One region of the Enterobacter mori genome, then DNA from elsewhere that is predicted to be linked to it. Evidence: predicted binding sites of a transcription regulator. Region 1 holds the regulator's gene; each other region holds the start of a gene.
What was found. Region 1 encodes LexA, which represses DNA repair genes until DNA is damaged. Its sites were predicted from a motif close to TNCTGTATGTACATACAGNA; they were not measured.

Region 1 (6,406 bases):
TCGCTTTACCTTTGAACTGCTTCCAGTTGCCGCCGATTTCGTCTTTATTCATCATCGTGTCCTCTTAAGTTAAGCGTCGGGTCGTAACGTCCGTTACGTTCTTTTCTGCTGGACGTGATAATTATTGTAGTTAAGGATTCGGCGGTTGATTTCATATTCGGAATCTTTAACCGTCACGATATATCGTGGCGGGAAGGCAGCCAGGTGTTATTTCGCCAGTGACGGTGCCAGATAAAGGCCAGCGACAGGCCACGTAACGCGAGAAAAACTGCCAGTGCCAGCCATAAACCGTGGTTGCCCAAATACGGTAAGGTCAGCAGCGTCAGGCCAAAACCTGCAGCCGCGACCGCCATGCTATTGCGCATCTCCGCACCTCGCGTCGCGCCAATAAACATGCCATCCAGCAGATAACACCACACGCCCACCACCGGTAAGATCACCTGCCAGACGACATAGTGACTCGCCAGTTCGCGCAGCGATGGGAGGGAGGTGAGTAAGGCAACGATTTGTTCACCCAGACAGGCGTAAATGAGTGCAAACGCCAGTGCCACCAGGCCTGACTGACGGCAAGCCGCCCGCCACACCTCGCGGAGCTGGCCGCTTTCGCGTGCGCCATACGCTTGCCCCGAATGGGCTTCAACGGCATAGGCAAAGCCATCCAGCGCATACGCGGTAAAGGTCAGCAGCGTCATCAGGACCGCATTAACCGCGACGATCTCCGGCCCAAGTCGCGCCCCAAAGACCGTCAGCGCGCCAAAGCAGAGCTGAAGCAGTAATGAGCGCAGCATAATGTCGCGGTTCAGCGCCAGCAGCTTGCGGATGTTGCCGCGCCACGCGGTTTTCAGCATGACAAGGGAGACGCCACGCATGGCCAGTACGCGCCAGACCATCCACAGGCCGATGAGAAACGTGCCGTATTCTGCGACTGCTGTTGCCAGCGCCGCGCCCTGTACGTTCATGTGCAGGCCCATCACCAGCCAGAGGTCGAGCACGATGTTCAAAAGGTTTCCCACTACCAGTAGGATGACCGGCGCACGAGCGTACTGCACGCCCAGCAGCCAGCCCAGCAGAACCAGGTTTGCCAGTGATGCGGGCGCGCTGAGCCAGCGGATTTCAAGGAAGCGACGCGCCTGCTCCAGTACCGCCTCGCTGCCACCCACAATATGCAGCGCCAGATCAATCAGCGGCGTGCGAAAGAGAACGATTAAGGCACCTGCCCCAAGTGCCAGAATGAGTGGTTGCACCAGCGCGCGCGCCAGTCGCAGCGGATCTTTCGCGCCATAGGCTTGTGCCGTAAGCCCCGTGGTACTCATGCGTAAAAAGAGCAGCAGCATAAAGAGAAAACTGGTCGCCGTTGCGCCAATCGCCACGCCGCCCAGATAAACGGGGGAATCCAGATGACCAATCACCGCAGTGTCCACCAGGCCAAGCAAGGGAACGGTGATATTGGAAAAAATCATCGGCAGTGCAAGACGCCACAATGCCTTATCAGAAGCTGTCAGCAGTGACATGAAAAATACCGGGAATGCAAAATGATCCAGGCTACGGAGACCCGTAGCCTGTCAGGAAGAGGTTACAGCCATTCACCGTTGCGGATAACACCAACGGCCAGACCTTCAATGGAGAAGTTCTGTTCGCGCAGATCCACCACAATCGGGGAGAATTCGTTATTTTCGGGCAGCAGCTGTACGGTGTTGCCCTGTTTTTTCAATCGCTTGACTGTCACTTCATCATCAATACGCGCGACCACAACCTGACCGTTACGTACATCCTGTGTTTTGTGAACGGCCAGCAGATCGCCGTCAAGAATGCCGATATCTTTCATGGACATCCCGCTGACGCGCAGCAGGAAATCCGCACTCGGCTTGAACATACCAGGATCGACCTGATAGTGACCTTCAATATGCTGCTGGGCCAACAGAGGTTCACCTGCGGCGACACGACCAATCAGCGGAATGCCTGTCTCTTCTTCCACCAGCAGACGAATGCCGCGAGACGCGCCAGACACAATTTCAATCACACCTTTGCGCGCCAGCGCTTTCAGGTGTTCCTCGGCCGCATTTGGAGAACGGAAGCCCAGACGCTGAGCGATTTCCGCACGCGTGGGTGGCATACCCGTCTGGCCGATATGATCCCGAATGAGATCAAACACCTCTTGCTGCCTGGTCGTTAACGCTTTCATTCCGCCCCCTGGGTGTATATACAGTTATGCTGTGAGTATATACAGTCAAAGGCGATTTTGGAACCAAAAACTGCACAAAAAACCAGGGACTTAATTATTCCTCGAGGCTCATCGGAAATGTGACCAAAGCAACGTGACCCAGGTGATAGCAGCCGTGATAATCGCCAGCAGCACAGCGGCAGATCCCATGTCTTTCGCGCGGCCAGAAAGTTCGTGGAAATCTGAACCGATACGGTCCACAACCGCCTCAATAGCGCTATTGAGAATTTCCACTATCATCACCAAAAGAACAGAGCCGATGAGAAGCACGCGAGTTATTGCATCAACATCAAGGAAGCAGGCGATGATAATCGCGACGATAGCGGCGACCCCCTCCTGGCGGAAAGCAGCTTCGTTAAGCCACGCGGCACGGAAACCTTTCCATGAATAGCCAGCAGCTTTGATGATTCGGGTTAACCCAGTGGTATTATTGGCCATTAAAAGAACCTTTTATTGGAAAAAGCGTCAGTAACTGTGAGCGCAGCGCGTTTTGCTGCAGCCTGAAGTATGACGGGTAACAACAGAAATTTTGCGCGCTTTCTGTTATCCTTGCGCCGCAATTGCATTATTAACCAGAGGCTTTACATCGTTTATGTCCGGCTGGCCACGAATTTACTACAAATTACTTAATTTACCATTAAGCGTCCTGGTAAAAAGTAAGTCTATCCCAGCAGAACCTGCGCTGGAATTAGGGCTCGATACGTCGCGCCCTATTATGTATGTTTTGCCTTATAACTCGAAGGCAGACCTGCTGACGCTTCGCGCCCAATGTCTGGCGCATGATTTACCTGACCCACTTGAACCGCTTGAAGTTGATGGCACTCTGCTGCCGCGCTACGTGTTTATCCACGGCGGGCCGCGCGTGTTTACCTATTACACGCCGAAAGAAGAGTCCATCAAGCTGTTCCATGACTATCTCGACCTGCACCGCAGCAATCCTGATCTGGATGTGCAGATGGTGCCGGTCTCAGTGATGTTTGGTCGCCGTCCGGGCCGCGAAAAAGGCGAAGAGAATCCGCCGCTGCGTATGCTCAACGGCATCCAGAAGTTCTTCGCGGTCTCCTGGCTGGGACGCGACAGCTTTGTGCGCTTCTCCCCTTCCGTTTCGCTGCGTCGTATGGCGGACGAGCACGGCACCGACAAGATCATCGCGCAAAAACTGGCACGCGTAGCGCGTATGCACTTCGCACGCCAGCGTCTGGCTGCCGTTGGGCCTCGTCTCCCGGCGCGTCAGGATCTTTTCAACAAGCTGCTGGCCTCCAAAGCGATTGCCCGCGCAGTTGAAGACGAAGCACGCAGCAAGAAGATTTCCCACGAGAAAGCACAGCAGAACGCCATTGCGCTGATGGAAGAGATCGCGGCGAACTTCTCCTACGAGATGATTCGCCTCTCTGACCGTATCCTGAGTTTCACCTGGAACCGTCTCTATCAGGGCATTAACGTCCACAACGCAGAGCGCGTACGCCAGCTGGCCCACGACGGTCATGAAATTGTTTATGTGCCCTGCCACCGCAGCCACATGGACTACCTGCTGCTCTCCTATGTGTTGTATCACCAGGGGCTGGTGCCACCGCACATTGCGGCGGGTATCAACCTGAACTTCTGGCCAGCAGGCCCGATCTTCCGCCGTCTGGGTGCGTTCTTTATTCGCCGTACCTTTAAGGGTAACAAGCTCTATTCCACGGTGTTCCGTGAATATCTCGGCGAGCTGTTCAGCCGCGGCTATTCCGTCGAGTACTTCGTGGAGGGCGGTCGTTCCCGTACAGGGCGTCTGCTCGATCCGAAAACCGGCACGCTATCGATGACCATCCAGGCGATGCTGCGCGGCGGCACGCGTCCGATCACGCTGGTGCCGATCTACATTGGCTATGAACACGTCATGGAAGTGGGCACTTACGCCAAAGAGCTGCGCGGTGCGACCAAAGAGAAAGAGAGCCTGCCGCAGATGCTGCGCGGCCTGAGCAAGCTGCGCAATCTTGGCCAGGGCTACGTGAACTTTGGCGAACCGATGCCGCTGATGACGTATCTGAACAACCATGTCCCGGAGTGGCGCGAGTCTATCGACCCTATCGAAGCGGTACGTCCGGCGTGGCTGACGCCTACGGTGAACGGTATTGCTGCAGAGCTGATGGTGCGCATTAACAACGCAGGTGCGGCGAACGCCATGAACCTGTGCTGTACCGCGCTTCTGGCCTCTCGCCAGCGCTCACTCACCCGTGAGCAGTTGACCGAGCAGCTTGATTGCTACCTGAACATTATGCGCAACGTGCCGTATTCGGTTGATTCGACTGTGCCTTCTGCTACCGCGAGCGAGCTTATCGACCACGCGCTGCAGATGAATAAGTTCGAAGTCGAAAAAGACACCATCGGTGACATCATCATCCTCCCGCGCGAGCAGGCGGTGCTGATGACGTACTACCGCAACAACATCACGCATATGCTGATGTTGCCGTCGCTGATGGCGGCCATTATTACCCAGCATCGCCGCATTTCGCGTCAGGAACTGTTGCGCCATCTTGAAGCTATCTACCCGATGCTGAAAGCGGAGCTGTTCCTGCGCTGGAGTAAAGATGAGCTGGCGGTAGAACTGGATAAAATGACGGAAGAGATGCGTCGTCAGGGGCTGATTACCCTGAATAATGACGAGCTGCATATCAACCCGTCCCGCTCCCGCACCCTGCAGCTGCTGGCCGCCGGTGCGCGTGAAACGCTGCAGCGCTACGCCATCACCTTCTGGCTGCTCAGCGCGAACCCGTCGATCAACCGTGGTACGCTGGAAAAAGAGAGCCGGACGCTGGCACAGCGCCTGTCTGTTCTGCACGGCATTAACGCACCGGAGTTCTTCGACAAAGCGGTATTCAGCTCACTGGTGCTGACGCTGCGTGATGAAGGGTTTATCAGCGATACGGGCGATGCCGAACCGGAAGAGACGATGAAGATTTACCAGATGCTGGCCGAGCTGATTACCTCAGATGTACGTCTAACGATTGAAAGCGCGACGCAGGACGAGTGATGTAAAAAAGCCGGGTGGCGGCATCGCCTTACCCGGCCTACGATCCAGCACATATGTAGGCCCGGTAGGCGTCAGCGCCACCGGGCTTTTTTTCAGCCAAAATAGCTCATCGCCAGGCCCAGGAACAGCACCAGACCGACGTAGTTATTATTTAAAAACGCTTTAAAGCAGGCTTCACGCTCGCGCTTCGCAATCAGCTTCTGCTGATACGCAAACAGCAGTCCCGCCACCAGCACGGACCAGTAAAATTCCCAGTTCAGGCCGTTCAGGCGACCAATCGCCACCATCAGCGCCAGCACCGCCACCTGCAATATGCCGATAATCAGTTTGTCCTGACGGCCAAACAGGATCGCCGTCGACTTGATGCCAATCTTGAGATCATCATCGCGGTCGACCATCGCGTACTGCGTATCGTACGCCACGGCCCAAAGAATATTCGCCAGGAACATCAGCCAGCAGCTGAGCGGGACAGACTCGCTAACCGCGGCAAACGCCATCGGAATCGACCAACCAAATGCCGCGCCCAGCACCACCTGCGGCAGATGGGTGTAGCGCTTCATAAACGGGTAGACCCAGGCCAGCGCCAGCGCGGCGACAGACAGCAGGATCGTCATGGTGTTAAGCGTCAGCACCAGCATGAAGGAGAGCAGCACCAGCACCACAAACAGCGTGCGCGCCTCTTTTTCCGTCACCTGGCCGCTGGGCAGCGGGCGATTAGCCGTTCGCTTTACATGTCCGTCAAATTTCCGGTCTGCATAGTCGTTTACTACACAGCCTGCAGCACGCATCAGCCAGACACCGGCAACAAACACCGCCAGGATCCACAGCGGCGGCACGCCCGGCGTCGCCACCCACAGCGCCCATAACGTTGGCCACAGCAGCAGCAACGCGCCAATCGGTTTATCCGTTCGCATTAAGCGGTGATAGGCCAGCAGCTTATTTTGCGTCAGGCTCCACTCCATTTTGTCTTCCTCTCAGTACAACGGCGATGCCGGTAAAAAAAGCTCCGTCAATATTAACGGTTTACCACTCAGACGAAGGCGGGAACGACGCCCCCACAGGTCGGCATCACGGCCAATCTCAATAAAATCTCGGGTTAGTTCAGACGAGGTGAAAAGGTAACGCCCCAGTGGCGTTTTCCCCAATCGTTGCAGGGCAAGTTCTGGCCCGGA
Region 2 (6,406 bases), 1.3 Mb from region 1:
TCACTCAGGTTCAGGTTGAAACTCTCAATATTGGTTTTCAACTGTTCCATAGTGGTCGCGCCCAGCAGGGTGCTGGCAACAAACGGCTGTCGACGCACGAAGGCCAGCGCCATCTGAGCAGGGTCAAGACCGTGACGCTTCGCGATATCCACATAGGCCGCTACGGCTTTCTGCGTTTGCTCACCGCTGTAGCGGGTAAAGCGGCTGAAGAGCGTGTTACGTGCCCCGGCAGGCTTCGCGCCGTTCAGGTATTTGCCCGTTAGCGTGCCGAAGCCGAGACAGGAATAGGCCAGCAGCTCCACCTCTTCATACTGCGTCACTTCCGCCAGACCGACCTCATAGCTGCGGTTAAGCAGGCTGTACGGATTCTGAATGGTGACGATGCGCGGAAGATCGTGTTTATCGGCAAGGTGCAGATAACGCATCACGCCAAATGCCGTTTCGTTAGACACGCCAATGTAGCGGATTTTCCCCGCGCGCTGGCACTCTGTCAGCGCTTCCAGCGTTTCCAGCAGCGTAACGGCGGGCGCGCTCTCGTTCCAGCTGTAGCCGAGCTTGCCAAAGCAGTTAGTCGGGCGCTGCGGCCAGTGTACCTGGTAGAGATCGAGATAGTCTGTTTGCAGACGCTTCAGGCTGGCATCCAGCGCGGCGCGAATATTCTTACGATCGAGGATCTGGTTTGGGCGGATCCCGGCATCGTTATTACGTGAAGGGCCGCTGACTTTTGAGGCGATAACGAGCTTTTCGCGATTGCCGCGTTTTGCCAGCCAGTTTCCCACATAAGTTTCAGTGAGGCCCTGCGTTTCCGGCCGGGGAGGAACAGGGTACATCTCTGCAACGTCAATCAGGTTAATGCCCTGGCTGACGGCGTAATCGAGTTGTGCATGGGCATCGGCTTCGCTGTTTTGTTCACCAAATGTCATCGTGCCCAACCCCAGTTGGCTTATCTCCAGAGCGCTATGGGGGATACGGTGATAATGCATAGCCGGCTTCCTTTATTAAACATACAGACGCGTCAGGAACTTCCCGACAAAGGAATATAAACATGGCAGAGGGGAAGCAAAAGGGGAAGGGAAAAATCAAAAAGGCCAGCAAGCGACTGACCTTTAACGGGTTTAGCGCTCGATAATTTGCGAGACTTCGTCGCGGTTAATCTGCATTTTATTCCCTGCCGGGTCGCGGTAACTCACCAGCCCGGTATCGTCGTCGACTTCGGGTTTACCATCGGTCAGGATCATCCGACCATCTTTTGTAGACATAACATAATCACTGCTACAGCCCGATACCGCAAACGCCAACCCGACTGCAGAAATTAACACTGCCCATTTTTTCATCGTTATCGTCCTCACCTGGCTTGTATTAAATCATAGTGTAGTAATAACCTGATATGACGAAAGCAGGAAGTAGTAAAATCTTAAAAACCAGGTGATTATGTTTGATAGCTCGCAAAATTCGTTAAAAATCTACGTTTTTAGTAAGAAATGGCGTGCGAGCAGCGTGCCTGTGAAATTCTTTTTGAGATAAAAGCCGCGAGGCAACGTCAGGATCGGCTCGCCATGAGCGCCGATTGCTTCGGTAAGGGCCTTGCTGTTGGCCGCCTTCGGACGCAGCTGCAACACCTCACCATGACGGGCGGTGATGCGCTCAACTTGCCCAAGGACGATCATGTCCATTAACTCTTCCCAGTCCAGACGCAACTGCTGTTCTTCATCTTCATCAGGGCTCCAGAGCAGCGGCGCGCCCACCCGCCGTTCGGCTAGCGGGATCTGCCGTTCACCTTCTACCGGAACCCACAGTACGCGTTTCAGTTTATGACGTACGTGGCTGGTTTCCCAGGTTACGCCGGTATTGCCGGTCAACGGCGCCACGCAGACAAACGTGGTTTCCAGCGGTCTTCCCTGCCGGTCGATGGGGATCGTTTTTAACTCTACGCCCAGCGCGGCGAAATCTTGTTCTGGCTTACTGCCCGCGCTGGCACCTAACCACAGTTCCAACAGCATGCCGATCCAGCCCTTGTCTCTTTTCAGATCGTCAGGGATCGGTAGACCCGCCATTGCCGCCAGCTCGCCAAGCGAATAGCCTGCCAGGCGCTGCGCCTGAGTCAGCAACTCGGTTTCGCTGGAGGGGGGAGTAAGCAAGGGAGCAAGCGGAAGCATTACGGTAACCTTCTGATTAAAAAATAAACTAAGAAATTATCCCTTGTGGATAGAGTCTACCGTTTTCTGTACGAATAATCCATGTGTATGATTTATAGGTTTTTTTTACTACTGAAAAATTATGATGCCCGCGGCAAAAACCAGGTTGTTCAAATCTGGTCACTGACAATAAACAGGATCTTACACCCTGTTATCCACAGAAAAGTGGGATAACTGGGAATAACCCACACTACTGTTTCGATTTACAGCCTTGACGTGCGACGAAAATCGAATTTTCAGACAAATTGTGCCTAACTTATTGGCACAATCTGTGGATAAAACCGACGCTGTTCGATCTTTCATCAGTACAACGATCGCTGATGTGATGATCGTCACGTTATCCGTTCTGGTATCAATAATTAAAGGTCTAACATAATGAAAAATAGTGTTTTTTATAATGAGCGGTGTAATCGGCTCTAAACGAAGATTCAGGTTGTTCATCGGTAATTCCATACTTCTTCACAACTATATCCACAGAAAAGGTGAATAAAATTGCCCTTACGGTCCCTAATCTGTTTATAACTCCCCACATATTTGTGAGTTATTCAAATGTTATTAGGTTGCAAGCCTGTAAGAGAGTGGTTTACCGCCTCCCTGTAGTGTGAAACAATCATTCATATATAAGGTTTAGTTTGGGGTAGTCCGGTGATTGATGACGATGGCTACCGCCCGAACGTAGGAATAGTAATTTGTAATCGTCTGGGTCAGGTCATGTGGGCCCGTCGATATGGTCAGCACTCCTGGCAATTCCCGCAAGGCGGGATCAATCCAGGAGAGTCCCCAGAACAAGCGATGTACCGGGAGCTGTTTGAAGAGGTCGGTTTAAGCCGAAAAGATGTTCGCATCCTGGCTTCGACCCGCAACTGGTTGCGTTACAAGTTACCGAAACGTTTGGTGCGTTGGGACACAAAGCCGGTTTGTATCGGCCAGAAACAGAAGTGGTTTCTTCTGCAGTTGGTGGGCAACGATTCAGATATCAATATGCAAACCAGCAGTACGCCGGAGTTTGATGGCTGGCGTTGGGTGAGCTATTGGTATCCTGTTCGTCAGGTCGTGTCATTTAAGCGCGATGTTTACCGTAGGGTGATGAAAGAGTTCGCAAGTGTTGTCATGCAGCTTCAGGAGATCCCGCCTAAGCCGCAAAGCGCACCTGCCTGGCGACGTAAAAGAGGTTAAGCTACGCAAATCATGCTCACCCGCTTGCGCGAAATAGTCGAGAAGGTCGCCAGCGCGCCTCGCCTGAACGAGGCGCTGAATATTTTGGTGACTGATATCTGTCTGGCGATGGAAACCGAAGTATGTTCGGTGTATCTGGCCGACCATGACCGGCGTTGCTATTACCTGATGGCGACTCGTGGTTTGAAAAAACCACGAGGCCGCACCGTTACGCTCGCTTTTGATGAAGGTATTGTTGGTCTGGTTGGTCGGCTGGCCGAACCCATTAACCTTGCTGATGCGCAAAAACACCCTAGCTTCAAATATATTCCTTCCGTAAAAGAAGAACGCTTCCGCGCCTTCCTGGGCGTGCCAATTATCCAGCGTCGTCAGCTGCTTGGCGTTCTCGTTGTTCAGCAGCGGGAACTACGCCAGTACGATGAAAGCGAAGAGTCATTCCTTGTGACGCTCGCCACGCAGATGGCCGCCATCCTCTCTCAGTCTCAGCTTGCTGCCCTGTTTGGTCAGTATCGTCACACGCGCATTCGTGCGCTCCCGGCGTCACCGGGTGTGGCAATCGCCGAAGGCTGGATGGACGCTACGTTGCCGCTGATGGAGCAGGTTTACGAGGCCTCGACGCTTGATGAAGCGCTCGAGCGCGAGCGTCTTACCGCTGCACTGGAAGAGGCTTCCAACGAATTTCGGCGCTACAGCAAACGCTTTGCTGCGGGTGCGCAAAAAGAGACGGCGGCAATCTTTGACCTCTATTCGCACCTGCTTTCCGATGCGCGTCTGCGCCGTGAGCTTTTCGCTGAAGTGGATAAAGGTTCGGTGGCCGAATGGGCCGTTAAAAAAGTCATTGAAAAATTTGCTGAGCAGTTTGCGGCACTGACCGATGGTTATTTGAAGGAGCGTGCCGGGGATTTACGCGCGCTGGGGCAGCGTTTGCTGTTCCATCTTGATGACACCATTCAGGGCGCGAATGCCTGGCCAAAACGGTTTGTGCTGGTAGCAGATGAACTTTCAGCGACGACGCTGGCAGAGCTACCGCAGGACAGGCTCGCCGGGGTAGTGGTGCGCGATGGTGCCGCCAACTCCCATGCTGCCATCATGGTGCGTGCGCTCGGTATTCCAACCGTCATGGGGGCCGATATCCAGCCCTCGGTGTTACACCGCCGTACGCTGGTGGTGGATGGCTATCGCGGTGAACTGCTGGTCGATCCTGAGCCCGTTCTGCTGCAGGAATACCAGCGTCTCATTAGTGAAGAGAATGAATTAAGCAAGCTGGCGGAAGATGACGTCAACCTGCCCGCGCAGCTTAAAAGCGGTGAGCGGATCAAAGTCATGCTCAACGCCGGGTTAAGCCCCGAGCACGAAGAGAAGCTCGGCAGCCGCATCGACGGTATCGGCTTATACCGCACTGAAATCCCGTTCATGCTGCAAAGCGGCTTCCCGTCAGAAGAGGAGCAGGTGGCGCAGTATCAGGGGATGCTGCAGATGTTTAATGACAAACCGGTCACGCTGCGAACGCTTGACGTCGGGGCGGATAAACAGCTGCCGTACATGCCAATCAGTGAAGAAAACCCGTGTCTGGGCTGGCGCGGGATCCGCATCACGCTCGACCAACCGGAGATCTTCCTGATCCAGGTTCGTGCCATGCTGCGTGCAAATGCGGCAACGGGCAACCTCAGCATTTTATTGCCGATGGTCACCAGTATTGACGAGATCGACGAAGCAAAACGCTTGATCGAACGTGCGGGCCGTGAAGTGGAAGAGATGATCGGCTATGCGATCCCTAAACCACGTATTGGCGTGATGCTCGAAGTGCCATCGATGGTCTTTATGCTGCCGCAGCTGGCAAACCGCGTTGATTTTATCTCCGTCGGGACCAACGATTTAACGCAGTACATACTGGCTGTTGATCGTAATAACACGCGCGTCGCGAGTATCTATGACAGCCTGCATCCGGCGATGCTGCGGGCACTCGCTATGATTGCCCGTGAAGCTGAGCAGCACGGTCTTGATTTGCGTCTGTGTGGTGAAATGGCGGGCGATTCGATGTGCGTCGCCATCCTGATTGGCCTGGGCTTCCGTCACCTGTCCATGAACGGCCGTTCTGTCGCGCGCGTGAAGTATCTGTTACGTCATATTGAAATAGAAGATGCCCGCGAGTTGGCGGAACGCAGTCTGGACGCACAGATGGCAGCCGAAGTACGGCACCAGGTTGCAGCGTTTATGGAACGACGCGGCATGGGTGGCCTAATCCGCGGCGGCCGCTAATTTGCATTTCTCCCTCTGCCCGTGGGAGAGGGTTGAGGTGAGGGCATCAGGCCGCACAATACCCTATACACATCTTTTACATCTCAGGCGCATCCTCCATGCCTGCCTTATGCTATGATTCGCAACTTTGGAGCCTCTGCGACACGCAGAAGCGCATTTCTACCGCTGTCCACTTTCAGCGGAATAACAACATCTTGTGGTGACAGATGAACAGTGGTTATCTGCATTTTCCGGAATTTGATCCGGTTATTTTCTCAGTAGGACCTGTCGCGCTGCACTGGTACGGTTTGATGTACCTGGTGGGCTTCATTTTTGCGATGTGGCTTGCGGGCCGTCGCGCGGGTCGTCCCGGCAGTGGCTGGACGAAGAACGAAGTTGAGAACCTGCTGTATGCTGGCTTCCTCGGGGTATTCCTGGGCGGGCGTATTGGCTATGTCCTGTTCTATAACTTCCCGGTATTCCTCAACGATCCGCTCTATCTGTTCCGCGTCTGGGATGGGGGAATGTCCTTCCACGGTGGCCTGATTGGTGTGATCCTGGTGATGGTGATCTTCGCCAAACGCACCAAACGCAACTTCTTCCAGGTGGCTGATTTTATTGCTCCACTGATCCCATTCGGGCTGGGGGCGGGGCGCCTGGGTAACTTTATCAACGGCGAACTGTGGGGCCGAGTTGACCCGAGCGTGCCGTATACGATGCTCTTCCCGGGCTCTCGTGCAGAAGATATCGCGCTGCTGCCATCGCATCCGGAGTGGCAATCCATTTTCGATACCTAC
Region 3 (6,406 bases), 110 kb from region 1:
TGGCCGGAGACGCGAGCGGCGCTGGCAAACATGGTGAAAGCGGCGCAGAACTTGCGTCAGGCTTGATGAAGCGTAGGCCCGGTAAGGCGTAGCCGCCACCGGGCTTTCTTGCTTTTATGCTTTTTTCCCGCCGTACTGGCTAAACCACGCCAGCATCCTCTGCCAGCCGTCTTTGGCTGATTCTGCGTGATAGCTCGGGCGATAATCGGCATTAAACGCGTGTCCGGCATCCGGGTACACCACAATCTCCGCCTTCGCATTCGCCGCGCGTAGCGCATGGCGCATGGTCTCGACGGTATCAAGCGGAATACCGGTATCCTGACCACCATAAAGCCCTAACACCGGCGCATTCAAATCCGTGGCGATATCAACAGGCTGCTTCGGTGAGTTCAGCGTTTTTTCGCCCACCAGTTTGCCGTACCAGGCGACGGCTGCTTTCAGCTGCGGGTTATGCGCGGCATACAGCCAGCTAATGCGCCCGCCCCAGCAGAAGCCGGTCACCAGCAGACGATGTGCATCACCCCCGTTGCGCGCGGCCCAGCTGGCAACGTGATCAAGGTCAGCCAGCACCTGGGCATCCGGGACTTTGCTCACCAGATTGTTGAACAACGTAGGGATATCGCTGTAATCGTTTGGATCGCCCTGACGGAAATAGAGCTCTGGCGCAATAGCCAGGTACCCTTCCAGCGCCAGGCGGCGGCAGAGGTCGCGAATATGTTCGTGAACGCCAAAAATCTCCTGAACCACAATCACGATCGGCAGCGGACCCTCTGCTGATTTTGGCCGCGCGTGATAAGCAGGCATATTCTCCCCCTGCGAGGGGATGGAGGTCTCACCCGCAGTAATGGCTTCTTCTGAGGTTGAGACGATGGTTGAAGCATGCGGAGCCGCAGCAGGTGCAAAACCGGTTTTTTCAGTCATGGCATTCTCCGTACCAATGAGTTAGCGCAAAGGTAAATATAGTCACCAGGTTAACAACCCACAGTGCCTTATACGGTCTATCTTTTGTGCAGCACCTGTCGATATAACTTGTTAATGTGATGTAAGTCACTATTTAATGGAAATTAAATGCAATAAATTTCATTCATGGTGAGGTGTGTCACGAAATTATGCGTAGTGCTTCTGTAAAGTACCGTTTTACTTCTTCTGACTAACCGACCCACAGAGGAGTCACCCTATGTCTAAGTCTGATGTTTTTCATCTCGGCCTCACTAAAAACGATTTACAAGGGGCTACGCTCGCTATCGTCCCTGGCGATCCTGAGCGTGTGGAAAAGATCGCCGCGCTGATGGATAAGCCGGTTAAGCTGGCAGCGCATCGCGAATTCACCACCTGGCGCGCAGAGCTGGACGGTAAAGCGGTGATCGTGTGCTCTACCGGTATTGGTGGCCCGTCTACCTCTATCGCCGTTGAAGAGCTGGCGCAGCTGGGCATCCGTACTTTCCTGCGCATCGGCACCACTGGCGCCATTCAGCCGCACATCAACGTCGGCGACGTGCTGGTCACGACCGCGTCCGTGCGTCTGGACGGGGCAAGCCTGCATTTTGCGCCGATGGAATTCCCGGCAGTGGCCGACTTCGAATGCACCACCGCGCTGGTTGAAGCCGCGAAGTCCGTTGGCGCAACCACCCACGTGGGCGTAACTGCCTCTTCCGATACCTTCTACCCGGGCCAGGAGCGTTACGACACCTTCTCTGGCCGCGTGGTAAGCCGCTTCAAAGGCTCCATGGAAGAGTGGCAGTCGATGGGCGTGATGAACTATGAAATGGAATCTGCGACGCTGCTGACCATGTGCGCAAGCCAGGGTCTGCGTGCCGGTATGGTGGCGGGCGTTATCGTCAACCGTACCCAGCAGGAGATCCCGAACGCTGAAACCATGAAGCAGACTGAAAGCCATGCGGTGAAAATCGTGGTTGAAGCGGCGCGCCGCCTGATCTAATTCTCTCTTCGGTGCTAAAAGGCCGACATGCTCGGCCTTTTCTTTTTTGCGTAACGCCTCGCAGGAAAACCCTTTCAAACTGGACGTTCATACAGCACAATTCTATTTTGTGCGGGTTACACGTGGATGCAGGGGGCATTGTGGATATCTCAATCCTGGTTTATGCGGTAGTTACGCTGGTAAGCGTGGGGATTGGCTGGCTCATTTCCGGCTACCAGCATGCGCAGCAGAAAGCCGAACAGCTGGCAGAGCGCGAAGAGATCGTCGCCGAACTCAGCGCGACGAAACAACAGCTTGCGCTGAGTGACCACTGGCGCGACGAGTGCGAACTGCTCAATAACGAACTGCGCAATCTGCGTGATATCAATACCTCGCTGGAGGCCGATCTCCGTGAAGTGACCACCCGTCTTGAGTCCACCCAACTGCACGCCGAAGACAAAATCCGTCAGATGATCAACAGCGAGCAGCGTCTTAGCGAGCAGTTTGAGAACCTCGCGAACCGCATTTTTGAGCACAGCAATCGCCGCGTGGATGAGCAAAACCGCCAGAGCCTTAACAGCCTGCTGACGCCGCTGCGTGAACAGCTGGACGGCTTTCGCCGTCAGGTACAGGACAGCTTTGGTCAGGAGGCCCGCGAGCGCCACACGCTGGCGCATGAAATTCGTAATCTCCAGCAGCTGAATGCCCAGATGGCGCAGGAGGCGGTCAACCTGACGCGCGCGCTAAAAGGTGATAACAAAGCGCAGGGAAACTGGGGCGAAGTGGTCATGACGCGCGTGCTGGAGGCCTCTGGCCTGCGCGAAGGATACGAATACGAAACGCAGGTCAGCATTGAAAACGATGCGCGCTCGCGGATGCAGCCGGATGTCATTGTTCGTCTGCCGCAGGGCAAAGATGTGGTTATCGACGCCAAAATGACGCTGGTGGCCTATGAGCGCTACTTCAACGCGGAAGATGACTACACCCGCGAAACAGCGTTGCAGGAGCACATCGCCTCCGTGCGTAACCATATCCGTCTGCTGGGCAGAAAAGATTATCAGCAATTGCCGGGGCTGCGATCGCTAGACTACGTGCTGATGTTTATCCCGGTAGAGCCTGCCTTCCTGCTGGCGCTCGACAGACAGCCCGAACTGATCACCGAAGCGCTAAAAAATAACATTATGCTGGTCAGCCCAACCACGTTGCTGGTGGCCTTGCGGACCATTGCTAATCTGTGGCGTTACGAGCATCAAAGCCGTAACGCGCAACACATTGCCGATCGCGCCAGCAAGCTGTACGACAAAATGCGCCTGTTTGTGGACGATATGTCTTCGGTCGGGCAAAGCCTGGATCGTGCGCAGGATAACTACCGCCAGGCGATGAAAAAGCTCTCCTCCGGGCGTGGTAACCTGCTGGCGCAAGCCGAAGCGTTTCGCAGCCTGGGGGTGGAGGTGAAACGCGAGATTAATCCGGAATTGGTTGAACAGGCGACGTCGCAGGACGAAGAGTTTCGCCTGCGTGAAGGCGCAGATGAACAAAATACGCACAGTGAAGACAACGATTTAGCGGCGAATTTATCGCCAGAAGAGCAGCCGACGCGTTTCTTTCGCGGTGGTTGAATCGTAGGGCAAACGCGCCCAATCTGTTACACTTCACGAACATTTTACTGATAAGCAGGCTCTGAGATGGTTGACGATTCACAAGACACGACGCACTTTGGCTTTCAGACTGTAGCCAAAGCGCAGAAAGCTGACATGGTGGCCCACGTATTTCATTCCGTGGCGGCGAAGTACGATGTGATGAATGACTTGATGTCCTTCGGCATTCATCGCTTGTGGAAGCGCTTTACTATTGACTGCAGCGGTGTGCGTCGTGGACAAACAGTTCTCGATCTGGCTGGCGGAACGGGCGATCTGACGGCGAAATTCTCCCGTCTGGTGGGTGAAACCGGTCGCGTCGTGCTGGCAGATATCAACGACTCAATGCTGAAAATGGGACGCGAGAAACTGCGTAACATCGGCGTGGTGGGTAACGTGGAATATGTGCAGGCAAACGCCGAAGCGCTGCCGTTTCCGGATAACACCTTTGACTGCATCACCATCTCTTTTGGTCTGCGTAACGTCACCGATAAAGACAAAGCGCTGCGCTCCATGTACCGCGTGCTGAAGCCGGGTGGACGTCTGCTGGTGCTTGAATTCTCCAAACCGATTATCGAGCCGCTGAGCAAAGCCTACGACGCCTACTCCTTCCACGTTCTGCCGCGTATTGGTGAGCTGGTTGCGAACGATGCAGAGAGCTATCGCTACCTGGCCGAATCCATCCGTATGCACCCGGATCAGGATACCCTGAAAGCGATGATGCAGGACGCGGGTTTTGAAAACGTTGAGTATTTCAACATGACGGCGGGTGTCGTCGCGCTGCACCGCGGTTACAAGTTCTGAGTGGAGGTGTCCCGTGCCCTTTAAACCCTTAGTCACCGCAGGCATTGAGAATGTACTGAATGCCTTTCTGTATCGTGCTCCGGCGCTGAAGGCTGCGCGTCAGCGGCTTAACGGAAAGGTACTGCGTATCGTTTTAAAAGAGTTCTCGACGCCGCTTGTGCTGGTCTTCAGCGAGCGCCAGCTTGACGTTCTGGGTGAATGGGAGGGCGAGGCGGATTGCTCGGTCATCACCCATATGAGCGTGCTGCCAAAACTGCGCGATCGTCAGCAACTGACGGCGCTTATCCGCAGTGGTGAACTCGAAGTTGAAGGCGACATTCAGGTCGTACAGAACTTCGTGGCGCTCAGCGATCTGGCTGAGTTTGACCCGGCAGAACTGCTTGCGCCTTTTATTGGCGACATCGCCGCCGAAGGGATTGGGAAAGTTATTCATGGCGGTACGTCGTTCCTGCGCAAAAATCTGCAGCGACAGCAGCGCTATGCCGCAGAAGTCCTCACCGAAGAGTGGCGCATGGCCCCCGGGTCGCTGGAAGTGGCATGGTTTGCAGAAGAGACCGCTGCTGTTGAACGCGCGGTTGATGCGTTAACCAAACGCCTGGAAAAACTGGAGGGCAAATGACGCCTGGTGAAATTCGGCGCCTCTATTTTATTGTTCGCACCTTTTTGAGCTACGGGCTCGACGAGCTTATCCCCAGAATGCGTATCACGCTGCCGCTTCGTATCTGGCGGCGCACGCTGTTCTGGATGCCAAATCGCCACAAAGACCAGGTTTTAGGCGAACGCTTGCGTCTTGCGCTGCAGGAGCTGGGCCCGGTATGGATCAAGTTTGGGCAGATGCTTTCTACCCGCCGCGATCTCTTCCCACCGCAAATTGCCGATGAACTGGCGATGTTGCAGGATCGCGTTGCTCCGTTTGATGGGGTGAGAGCGAAGAAGCAGATCGAAGAAGCGATGGGCAATATTCCTGTAGAAACCTGGTTTGATGATTTCGACATTCAGCCGCTTGCATCGGCCTCCATTGCCCAGGTACACACGGCTCGCCTGAAAGAAAACGGTAAAGAAGTGGTTATCAAGGTTATTCGCCCGGATATCCTGCCGATCATCAAAGCCGATATGAAGCTGATCTACAGGTTGGCCCGTTGGGTACCGCGCTTGTTACCGGATGGCCGCCGACTGCGCCCGATGGAAGTGGTGCGGGAGTATGAAAAAACGCTGATCGACGAGCTCAACCTGCTGCGTGAATCGGCGAACGCCATTCAGCTGCGTCGTAACTTTGAAGACAGCCCGATGCTGTATGTTCCTGAAGTCTATTCTGACTATTGCAGCCAGAACATGATGGTCATGGAGCGTATTTACGGTATTCCGGTCTCGGATGTTGTTGCGCTGGAAAAGCAGGGCACCAACATGAAGCTGCTGGCCGAGCGTGGTGTGCAGGTCTTCTTTACCCAGGTCTTCCGCGACAGTTTTTTCCATGCGGACATGCACCCGGGTAATATCTTCGTGAGCTACGAACACCCGGAGGATCCGAAGTACATCGGGATCGACTGCGGGATTGTGGGTTCGCTGAACAAAGAAGATAAACGCTATCTCGCAGAAAATTTCATCGCTTTCTTCAACCGCGACTACCGTAAGGTGGCCGAGCTGCACGTGGATTCTGGCTGGGTTCCACCAGACACCAATGTCGAAGAGTTTGAGTTTGCGATCCGCACGGTATGCGAACCGATTTTCGAAAAACCGCTGTCGGAGATCTCCTTCGGTCACGTTTTGTTGAACCTTTTCAATACCGCGCGTCGCTTCAATATGGAAGTGCAGCCACAATTAGTTTTACTTCAGAAAACATTACTTTACGTTGAGGGAGTAGGTCGCCAGCTCTATCCTCAGTTAGACTTATGGAAAACGGCGAAACCTTTCCTTGAATCCTGGATTAAAGATCAGGTTGGCATTCCAGCGCTGGTACGCTCCCTTAAGGAGAAAGGCCCGTTTTGGATTGAAAAAATGCCTGAAATTCCTGAACTGGTTTACGACAGTTTGCGTCAGAGCAAGAACC

Region 2: mutH (DNA mismatch repair endonuclease MutH) is a predicted target of LexA. The motif match lies at 2,387-2,406, and genes of this name have one in related genera.
Region 3: rmuC (DNA recombination protein RmuC) is a predicted target of LexA. The motif match lies at 2,017-2,036, and genes of this name have one in related genera.

Annotation. Positions count from the first base shown of each region.
Region 1 is NZ_CP104285.1:290,715-297,120, reverse strand. Features, by position in the region: gene N2K86_RS01430 (CsbD family protein) at 1-52, opposite strand, end outside; gene dinF (MATE family efflux transporter DinF) at 174-1,511, opposite strand; gene lexA (transcriptional repressor LexA) at 1,574-2,182, opposite strand; gene N2K86_RS01415 (diacylglycerol kinase) at 2,291-2,659, opposite strand; gene plsB (glycerol-3-phosphate 1-O-acyltransferase PlsB) at 2,814-5,234, shown strand; gene ubiA (4-hydroxybenzoate octaprenyltransferase) at 5,327-6,196, opposite strand; gene ubiC (chorismate lyase) at 6,209-6,406, opposite strand, start outside.
Region 2 is NZ_CP104285.1:3,728,424-3,734,829, reverse strand. Features, by position in the region: gene N2K86_RS17565 (NADP(H)-dependent aldo-keto reductase) at 1-983, opposite strand, end outside; gene N2K86_RS17560 (YgdI/YgdR family lipoprotein) at 1,116-1,334, opposite strand; gene mutH (DNA mismatch repair endonuclease MutH) at 1,464-2,156, opposite strand; gene rppH (RNA pyrophosphohydrolase) at 2,841-3,371, shown strand; gene ptsP (phosphoenolpyruvate--protein phosphotransferase) at 3,384-5,630, shown strand; gene lgt (prolipoprotein diacylglyceryl transferase) at 5,837-6,406, shown strand, end outside.
Region 3 is NZ_CP104285.1:185,576-191,981, forward strand. Features, by position in the region: gene metE (5-methyltetrahydropteroyltriglutamate--homocysteine S-methyltransferase) at 1-66, shown strand, start outside; gene N2K86_RS00925 (dienelactone hydrolase family protein) at 115-921, opposite strand; gene udp (uridine phosphorylase) at 1,178-1,939, shown strand; gene rmuC (DNA recombination protein RmuC) at 2,080-3,537, shown strand; gene ubiE (bifunctional demethylmenaquinone methyltransferase/2-methoxy-6-polyprenyl-1,4-benzoquinol methylase UbiE) at 3,604-4,359, shown strand; gene ubiJ (ubiquinone biosynthesis protein UbiJ) at 4,373-4,978, shown strand; gene ubiB (ubiquinone biosynthesis regulatory protein kinase UbiB) at 4,975-6,406, shown strand, end outside.